Regions from separate parts of the Bradyrhizobium sp. I71 genome, predicted to be linked through region 3. Evidence: predicted binding sites of a transcription regulator. Region 3 holds the regulator's gene; each other region holds the start of a gene.
What was found. Region 3 encodes HrcA, which represses chaperone genes, less so after heat shock. Its sites were predicted from a motif close to GTTAGCACTCNCNNNNNGNGAGTGCTAAC; they were not measured.
Positions count from the first base shown of each region.

Region 1 (3,274 bases), 1.2 Mb from region 3:
GCGTCGAAGCCGAAGGTCTCGGACTTGTTCTCCAGGATCTTGCCGACGACGATCGAGCCTTCCACGCCCGCGTTCTCGGAGATCTGGCGGATCGGGGCTTCCAGTGCCTTCAGCACGATGTTGATGCCGGCCTGGACGTCGTCATTGGCGTTGGTGAGACGGCCCACCGCCTTCTTGGCGCGGAGCAGCGCGACGCCGCCGCCGGGGACGATGCCTTCCTGCACCGCAGCGCGGGTGGCATTGAGCGCATCCTCGACGCGGTCCTTCTTCTCCTTGACCTCGATCTCGGTGGCGCCGCCGACGCGGATCACCGCGACGCCGCCGGCGAGCTTGGCGAGGCGCTCCTGGAGCTTCTCGCGGTCGTAGTCCGAGGTGGTCTCCTCGATCTGGGCCTTGATCTGGCCGACGCGCGCCTCGATGTCGGGTTTCTTGCCGGCGCCCTTGACGATCGTGGTGTTCTCCTTGTCGATCACCACCTTGCCCGCGCGTCCAAGCATCTTCACCGTGACGTTCTCGAGCTTGATGCCGAGTTCCTCGGAGATGAGCTGGCCGCCGGTGAGGATCGCGATGTCCTCCAGCATGGCCTTGCGCCGGTCACCGAAGCCCGGCGCCTTGACGGCCGCGACCTTGAGGCCGCCACGCAGGCGGTTGACGACCAGGGTCGCCAGCGCCTCGCCCTCGACGTCCTCGGCGATGATGACGAGCGGCTTGCCCGACTGCACCACGGCTTCCAGCACCGGCAGCATGGCCTGCAGGCCCGAGAGCTTCTTCTCGTGCAGGAGGATGTAGGCATCCTCGAGCTCGGCGGTCATCTTCTCGGCGTTGGTGACGAAGTAGGGGCTGAGATAGCCGCGGTCGAACTTCATGCCTTCGACGATGTCGACCTCGGTGTCGAGCGACTTGTTCTCCTCGACGGTGATAACGCCCTCGTTGCCGACCTTCTGCATCGCCTGGGCGATCATCTTGCCGATGGCGGCGTCACCGTTGGCCGAGATGGTGCCGACCTGGGCGACCTCGGAGGAGGCGGCGACCGGCTTGGCGCGCTTCTCGATGTCTTTGACCACGGCCGCAACCGCGGTGTCGATGCCGCGCTTGAGGTCCATCGGGTTCATGCCGGCGGCAACCGCCTTGGCGCCTTCGCGCACGATGGCCTGGGCCAGCACGGTCGCGGTGGTGGTGCCGTCGCCGGCGGTGTCGTTGGTCTTCGAGGCGACCTCGCGCAGCATCTGGGCGCCCATGTTCTCGAACTTGTCCTCGAGCTCGATCTCCTTGGCGACGGTGACGCCGTCCTTGGTGATGCGGGGCGCGCCGAACGACTTCTCGATGACGACGTTGCGGCCCTTCGGGCCGAGCGTCACCTTGACGGCGTTGGCGAGAATGTCGACGCCGCGCAGCATGCGGTCGCGCGCGTCTCCGGAAAACTTGACGTCTTTGGCAGCCATGTCTGCAATCCCTCGTGTTTCGTGATGTGTCTTGTTCGCGCTGTTTGCTGCCGCGCTCTCTCCGTCCTACCGGGCTTGTCCGGCCTGCACGGCCGTAGCCGCTTCGGCGGGGCAAGCCCGGGCATGTCGATGGAGCATTCAGCGGCCGTTCAGGCAGATGGCCTTAGGCCAGCACGCCCATGATGTCCGACTCCTTCATGATCAGGAGCTCTTCGTTGTCGATCTTGACCTCGGTGCCCGACCACTTGCCGAACAGCACGCGGTCGCCGACCTTGAGGTCGATCGGGATCAGCTTGCCGGTCTCATCGCGGCCGCCGGGCCCGACGGCGACGACCTCGCCCTGCGACGGCTTTTCCTTGGCGGTGTCGGGAATGATGATGCCGCCCTTGGTCTTTTCCTCGGCGTCGATACGTTTGACCACGACACGGTCATGCAGCGGACGAAATTTGGATTTAGCCATGACGTTTCCCTTTGGAGGCTCGCTTCGGAAGGAGTGGAAGTCGGTGGGGCGGCGCGACCGTCCACCCTCTCCCCGAGAGACCGAACGGCGCGCTTAGCAATCGGGCTTTCCGAGTGCTAATAGTGCGCCCGGAAATATGGCTTGGCCGCGATCCTGTCAAGCAAAGGTGGTTAAGCGATTGTTGAGGCGGATATAGGATGGTGGCATTGGAAACTCGTTCGGAGCGCCGGCGTACAGAAGGACGTCATTGCTCCGGCAGCGGTTTTACGCTTGGCTGCGGGAGGGGTGCGGCCGTCGTCTTGTTCGGGGGAATGCCATGATCAGTTCAGCTCACGCGCGCACGGTTGCCAATCTGGCGGCAGCCTCTTGTCTGGCGCTGTTGCTGGGCGCCTGCGGCGGCGGCATGAGCCTGCCGTCCTTCTCGTCGTCGTCTCCGCCGCCCGAAGCCGAGCCCGGCACAGCGCCGGAAATGCCCGCCACCATCCGCGCGGACGAGATCGTCGGCCGCTGGGGTCTCGCTTCGTTCCAGAACCCGGCCGACCGCGCCCGCACCGAGGCAGCCGCCCGGGCGCAGTGCAAGAACCCCTACGTGATCACCGCGGGCTCCTCCGGCGGCGTGATCATGCATCTGGCCGACCAGGCGACGCCGCAGGAGCTGCGCCTGAAGGGCTCGCCGAGCGGCAAGAACTACATCGGACCGGCGGGGCCGACCCCTGGGGAGCAGGATCGCGAGATCATCTCCTTCGACGGCCGCGTCCTGATCACCCGCTTCATCGACAAGGACGCCGCCACCCGCTACGGCAACATGGTCTACGTCCGCTGCGCGCCGCGGGCTTAAAGGCGATCGTGCGACTTCCCCTCTCCCCCTGTGGGAGAGGGTGGCTCGCCGCGTAGCGGCGAGACGGGTGAGGGGTCTCTCTCCCCACGTCTAACTCTCATTGGAATGCGCGGAGAGATACCCCTCATCCGGCGCTTCGCGCCACCTTCTCCCACAAGGGGAGAAGGGGCAGTCTCTTGTTAGGCGATAGAAATCAAAAAAACGCCGGCCCTGGGCCGGCGTTTTATTTTCTGTCGGTCTTGTCCGCTCAGTCGAACAGCGCGTCGATGTCGTCCTGCGAGGCATGGCCGACGTCGCCGGCGAGCTTCGGGCCGTTGAGGAGCTTCTCGTCGTCGCTGCGGTTGTCGACATGCGCGGGCACATGGGCCTTGATGGCGTCGACGCCGCCCCAGATGTCCATCATCGCGTTGATGTGCTGCTCGATGAACTTCATCGTGGTCATGACCTTGCTGATGCGCTGGCCGGTCAGGTCCTGGAAGTTGCAGGCTTCGAAGATCGAGATGACGCGTTCCTGGATGTCGTCGGCCAGCCGCT
Region 1 covers NZ_CP059398.1:4,643,799-4,647,072, forward strand. Annotated here, with positions in the region: gene groL (chaperonin GroEL) at 1-1,442, opposite strand, end outside; gene FJV43_RS22385 (co-chaperone GroES) at 1,606-1,902, opposite strand; gene FJV43_RS22390 (hypothetical protein) at 2,219-2,740, shown strand; gene FJV43_RS22395 (protein phosphatase CheZ) at 2,988-3,274, opposite strand, start outside.
Region 1: a site for HrcA is predicted at 1,995-2,023, ahead of FJV43_RS22385 (co-chaperone GroES). Genes of this name have one in related genera too.

Region 2 (3,274 bases), 2.6 Mb from region 3:
GCCCATGCCGCCGCCGGGGGGCATCGCCGGGCCGGCGCCGCCCTTCTTGGGCAGCTCGGCGACCATGGCTTCCGTGGTGATCAGGAGCGCGGCAACGGAGGCAGCGTTCTGGATCGCGGTGCGGACCACCTTGGTCGGGTCGATGATGCCCTTCTTGACGAGGTCGGCATATTCGCCGGTCTGGGAGTCGAAGCCGTAATTGTAGGCCTTGTTCTCCAGGATCTTGCCGACGATCACCGAGCCGTCTTCACCGGCGTTGATCGCGATCTGGCGGGCGGGAGCCGACAGCGCCTTGCGCACGATCTCGACGCCGGTCTTCTGGTCGTCGTTCTTGGTGCGCAGGCCCTTGAGCTGCTCGGAGGCACGGAGCAGGGCGACGCCGCCGCCCGGGACGATGCCTTCCTCGACAGCCGCGCGGGTCGCATGCATCGCGTCATCAACGCGATCCTTGCGCTCCTTCACCTCGACCTCGGTCGCGCCGCCGACGCGGATCACCGCGACGCCGCCCGCGAGCTTGGCCAGACGCTCCTGGAGCTTCTCACGGTCGTAGTCCGAGGTGGTCTCCTCGATCTGCGCCTTGATCTGGGCCACGCGCGCCTCGATGTCGGCCTTCTTGCCGGCGCCGTTGACGATCGTGGTGTTCTCCTTGTCGATCATCACCTTCTTGGCGCGACCGAGCATGTTGAGCGTGACGTTCTCCAGCTTGATGCCGAGATCTTCCGAGATCGCCTGGCCGCCGGTCAGGATCGCGATGTCCTGCAGCATGGCCTTGCGGCGATCGCCGAAGCCCGGAGCCTTGACGGCCGCGACCTTGAGGCCGCCGCGCAGACGGTTCACGACCAGGGTCGCGAGGGCTTCGCCTTCGACGTCCTCGGCGACGATGACCAGCGGCTTGCCGGTCTGCACCACGGCCTCGAGCAGCGGCAGCAGCTCGTTCAGCGAGGAGAGCTTCTTCTCGTTGATGAGGATGTAGGCGTCGTCCATCTCAACGCGCATCTTGTCGGCGTTGGTGACGAAGTAGGGCGAGATGTAGCCGCGGTCGAACTGCATGCCTTCGACGACGTCGAGCTCGGTCTCGAGCGACTTGGCTTCCTCGACGGTGATGACACCCTCGTTGCCAACCTTCTTCATGGCGTCGGAGAGGAACTTGCCGATCTCCTGGTCGCCGTTGGCCGAGATGGTGCCGACCTGGGCGATCTCGTCGTTCGAGGTGACCTTCTTGGAGTTCTTCTGGAGGTCCGCAACGACCGCCTCGACCGCGAGGTCGATGCCGCGCTTGAGGTCCATCGGGTTCATGCCGGCGGCGACCGACTTGGCGCCTTCACGCACGATCGCCTGGGCCAGCACGGTGGCGGTGGTGGTGCCGTCGCCGGCCGCGTCAGCGGACTTGGAGGCGACTTCGCGCACCATCTGGGCGCCCATGTTCTCGAACTTGTCCTCGAGCTCGATCTCCTTGGCGACGGTGACGCCGTCCTTGGTGATGCGGGGAGCGCCGAACGACTTGTCGAGCACGACGTTGCGGCCCTTCGGGCCGAGCGTGACCTTCACAGCGTTGGCGAGAATGTCGACGCCGCGCAGCATCTTGTCGCGCGCATCAACCGAGAATTTGACTTCTTTGGCTGCCATCTGGATTTTTCCTTGGAATGATTTGACTGGAGGGAGAGGGGGCTCTTAGGCCGCCTTCTTCTTGGACTCGCTGACTTCGAGAACGCCCATCACGTCGCTCTCCTTCATGATCAGCAGGTCCTGGCCGTCGATCTTGACCTCGGTGCCGGACCACTTGCCGAACAGCACGCGGTCGCCGACCTTCAGGTCAATCGGGATCAGCTTGCCGGACTCGTCGCGGCCACCCGGGCCAACGGCGACGATTTCGCCCTGGGAGGGCTTTTCCTTGGCAGTGTCGGGAATGATGATGCCGCCAGCGGTCTTCTCTTCTGCGTCGATGCGCTTGACCACGACGCGGTCGTGAAGCGGACGGAATTTCATGCAGTCCTCCTAAGCAATTGCACGTGTTGAGGATTTTGAGATTGTTAGCAGTCGTTGCCCGCGAGTGCTAGCACAGGCGAGGCTGAGATAAGCCAGGAATTTTGCGGGGGCAAGGCCTTCTAGCAGAAAAATTAGCACCCGAAAGCACGGACTGCCAGAATCTCTTTGCCATCGTTAACCGGCGTCGGGCCCGTATTAGCACGGAGCTGCATCTGCTGCTAAAGCATTGAATTTCAACAGCTTGTTAAACTTTTAGGCTTGAGATGGGTTGTCAGTTTGCGTCACATTTCTCTCATGTGAGCGCATCGTTTCCGGGTGGCTCCCGGGGCACCGAGCAAGCCACCCCCCGAATGCGCTCCTGCAAAGGAGGTTTGGCATGGGACTGCGGAGTGGGGGCGTTTCCGAGGATTTCCGGAAACAGATGCTGGGCTACGGACTGACGACGGCGCAAATTCTCTATCGGATGCCGGATCATCCGTCGCTGCTCCAGACCTACGTCTGGCAGAACTACGACATGTTTCCGAAATTTCCGGCGCTGAAGGATTTCCTGGCGTTCTGGCAGGAAAAGCTCGACGGCCCCCTGCATTCGGTCACGGTGGCGCATTCCAAGCTGATCAAGCCGGCCGAGCTGTGCGCCGTGGACGGCGTGTTCCGGCTGCATTGAGTGAGCAGAGATTAGCCGCCGCCGCTGCAGTAGCGTGTCCACATCGCGCGATAGGCGTCGTCTACGGCTTGCGCATATGAGATGGGGTTGCCGGCGGCCGCAGCGTTGATCTGTGCGGGCAGTTCGCGGCGCAATCGATCGAGATCGCCGATCCGCGCCGCGCGGCCGACTGCGATCTCGACATATGCCTCATCGCTGTCTGCGACCCAGTCCGGCAAGCCAAGCGCGGTGAGGATGGCGCCGGCGGCACGGCTGGGCAGACTGTTCCCGAGCTTCGCCACCACGGGCACCCCCATCTGCAGGGCTTCCAACGTGCTGACGCCGCCGTTCTGCGGGAACGGGTCGAGCGCAATGTCGATGCGATTGAACGATGCCAGATGTTCGCTCCGCAAGGTGGCTCCGAGCAGATCGACGCGTTCGGCCGTCAATCGACAAGCCGCAAATCGCGCCAGCAGCTTGTCGCGAACCAGCTGATCGTCCAGCGCAACATCCTTGATCAGCAGTCGCGAGCCAGGGAGCCGCGCGAGAATCCTGGACCAGACTTCCGCGGCCTCGTCCGAAATCTTGCTGATGCGGTTGAAGACACCGAACGTGACGAAGCCGTTCGAGACAGCCGGCGCCTGC
Region 2 covers NZ_CP059398.1:842,124-845,397, reverse strand. Annotated here, with positions in the region: gene groL (chaperonin GroEL) at 1-1,626, opposite strand, end outside; gene FJV43_RS04235 (co-chaperone GroES) at 1,672-1,986, opposite strand; gene FJV43_RS04230 (usg protein) at 2,363-2,650, shown strand; gene FJV43_RS04225 (tetratricopeptide repeat protein) at 2,662-3,274, opposite strand, start outside.
Region 2: a site for HrcA is predicted at 2,030-2,058, ahead of FJV43_RS04235 (co-chaperone GroES). Genes of this name have one in related genera too.

Region 3 (3,274 bases):
GACGAAATGCGCCTTGCGCTTGTCCGGCGTGGCGGCGCCGCGCTCCTGCAACAGGCGCTCGATCTGCGCCATCGCCGCGTTGAAATCCTTGGAGGGGCCGGCCCAGCGCGCGCTGTAGATGCCGGGCGCGCCGTCGAGTGCGTCGACGACGATGCCGGAATCATCGGCGAAGGCGGGTAGCCTGGCTGCCTGCGCCGCTGCGATCGCCTTGATGGCGGCATTGCTGCGGAAATCGCTGCCTGTCTCGTCCGGCTCGGACAGGCCGAGCTCTCCCGCCGACACCGCCTCGATGCCGTACGGCGCCAGCAGCTCCCGCATCTCGGCGAGCTTGCCGGGATTGTGGGTGGCGATGACCAGCTTGTCCGTGATTCGGCGGTGCATGGCCTATTGACTACGCCACAGCCAGTTTCTGCAAGTCCACCAGACGCGCGACGCCCTTGCGGGCCAGCGCCATCAGCGCCAGCAGCTCGGCTTCGGTGAACGGCTCGCGTTCCGCGGTGCCCTGCACCTCGATGATGCGGCCATCGCCGGTCATGACGAAATTGGCATCGGTCTCGGCCTCGGAATCCTCGGCGTAGTCGAGGTCGAGCACCGGCGTGCCGTTGTAGATGCCGCAGGAGATCGCGGCGACGTTGTCGCGCAGCACGTTGGCCTTGACCATGTTGCGCGCCTTCATCCAGTTGACGCAATCGGCGAGGGCGACCCAGGCGCCGGTGATCGAGGCCGTGCGCGTGCCGCCGTCGGCCTGAAGCACGTCGCAATCGACCGTGATCTGGCGCTCGCCGAGGGCTTCGAGATTGATGATGGTGCGGAGCGAGCGGCCGATCAGGCGCTGGATCTCGACGGTGCGGCCGCTCTGCTTGCCGGCGGAGGCCTCGCGGCGGGTCCGTTCCGAGGTCGCGCGCGGCAGCATGCCGTATTCGGCGGTGACCCAGCCGCGGCCCTGGCCCTTCAGCCATGGCGGCAGGCGGTCCTCCAGGGTGGCGGTGACCAGCACATGGGTGTCGCCGAATTTCACCAGGCACGAACCTTCCGCATATTTCACCACGCCGCGCTCCAGCGTCACGGGGCGCAATTCGTCGGGCGCACGGCGGCTTGGCCGCATGGGAAATCCTCCAAAACTCACGGGAAAAGGCTGCTCGCGGTGCTTGTAGGTGCGGCGGGGATGGGCGGCAAGGCTTTTTCACCCCCTGATTTCGCGGCCGCAAACGCCACGCTTGTCAGAAGCGCCCGGGATAGACAAATTACGAGTATCCGAGAGGAGTTACCGTCCGTGGCCCATCACGATCCGATCCATCTGATCGCGCCGCGCGCAGGCCTTGCCCAGCTCAACGAGCGTTCCCGCGACATCTTTCGTCAAATTGTCGAAAGCTATCTCGCGACCGGCGAGCCTGTCGGCTCGCGCAACATTTCCCGCCTGATCGCCATGCCGCTGTCGCCGGCCTCGGTCCGTAACGTCATGGCGGATCTGGAACAACTCGGCCTGATCTATGCCCCGCACACCTCCGCCGGGCGGTTGCCGACGGAACTCGGCCTGCGCTTCTTCGTCGATGCCCTGATGCAGGTCGGCGACCTCAACGAGGCCGAGCGGCAGTCGATCCAGAGCCAGCTCTCCTCGGTCGGCGAGGCGCAGTCGGTCGAGGCGGCGCTGGACCAGGCCTTGATGCGGCTCTCCGGCCTCACCCGGGCCGCCGCCGTCGTGTTGACGCCAAAATCCAATGCGCGGCTGAAGCACATCGAATTCGTCCGCCTGGAACCCGAGAAAGCGCTGGTGATCCTCGTCGGCGAGGACGGTCAGGTGGAAAACCGCGTGCTGACGCTGCCGCCCGGGGTTCCCTCCTCGGCGCTCACCGAGGCTGGCAATTTCCTCAATGCGCGCATCCGCGGCCGCACCCTGGCCGAGGCGCGGCTCGAGCTCGAGACCGCCCTTGCCGAGGCCCGTGCCGAGCTCGATCAGCTGACGCAGAAGGTGATCTCGGCCGGCATCGCCAGCTGGTCCGGCGGCGAGAACGAGGACCGCCAGCTCATCGTTCGCGGCCATGCCAATCTGCTCGAAGATCTGCATGCGCTGGAGGATCTGGAGCGGGTGCGCCTGTTGTTCGACGACCTCGAGACCAAGCGCGGCGTAATCGACCTGCTTGGCCGCGCCGAGACCGCCGAGGGCGTGCGCATCTTCATCGGCAGTGAGAACAAGCTGTTCTCGTTGTCGGGGTCCTCCACCATCATCTCGCCCTATCGGGATGCCGCCGGCCACATCGTCGGCGTTCTCGGCGTGATCGGCCCGACGCGGCTGAATTATGCCCGCGTGATCACGACCGTGGACTACGCCGCCCGCATCGTCAGCCGCCTTCTGGGGGGCTGACCGGCGTTTCCGCCGATCACGGGCGCTTGATTTTCGCAAGCTTAGGCACGATATCCGGGCCAACAATCCCTGAAACGAGTTCGAGATTAGAGCCGATGACCGAGCAAGACCGGCAACCTCAAGACACGGCTGCAGCGACCGGCGAGCCCGTGGTGTCAAAGCCCTACATCATGCCTGACGATCCCGAGCCCGGCTCGGTCGAGATGTTGCAGAAGGAAGCCGCCGAGGCGCGCGACCGCATGCTGCGGACGCTGGCCGAGATGGAGAATCTGCGCAAGCGCACCACCAAGGAGGTCGCCGACGCGCGTCTCTACGGCATCACCGGCTTTGCCCGCGACGTGCTCGACATCGCCGACAATCTTCAGCGCGCGCTCGATGCCGTTCCGGCCGAAGCGCGTGCAGCGGCCGATCCCGGCCTTACGGCGCTGATCGAGGGTGTCGAGTTGACCGAGCGCTCGCTGCACAGCGCGCTCGAGAAGCATGGTGTGAAGAAGCTCGATCCGCAGGGTCAGAAGTTCGACCCGAACTTCCACCAGGCGATGTACGAAGTGCCTGACGCGTCGGTGCCCTCAGGCACCGTTGTGCAGGTCATGCAGGCCGGCTACACCATCGGCGAGCGCGTGCTGCGTCCGGCGCTGGTCGGTGTCGCCAAGGGCGGTGCGAAGGCAGCCCCCGCCGCCAACAACAACGAATCGAACGGCGCGCCGAACTGATTGAACCTCATGGTGCGCAAAGCGGCCGTGTGAGGCTCTCCTCTGGGAGAGTCTTCGCTGGTGAGACAACGTCCTCTCCAGCCCCCCGCAAGCTAGGGAGCGCATCCCGCTTGCGGATGCAGCTATCCCTTCGGCTGGATGCCGTCGCGGACCGCGCGGAAGCGGGTGAAGGCGGGCAGCCACTGGTCGCGTGGGGCGC
Region 3 covers NZ_CP059398.1:3,438,912-3,442,185, reverse strand. Annotated here, with positions in the region: gene rdgB (RdgB/HAM1 family non-canonical purine NTP pyrophosphatase) at 1-381, opposite strand, end outside; gene rph (ribonuclease PH) at 392-1,105, opposite strand; gene hrcA (heat-inducible transcriptional repressor HrcA) at 1,274-2,362, shown strand; gene grpE (nucleotide exchange factor GrpE) at 2,458-3,075, shown strand; gene FJV43_RS16680 (hypothetical protein) at 3,198-3,274, opposite strand, start outside.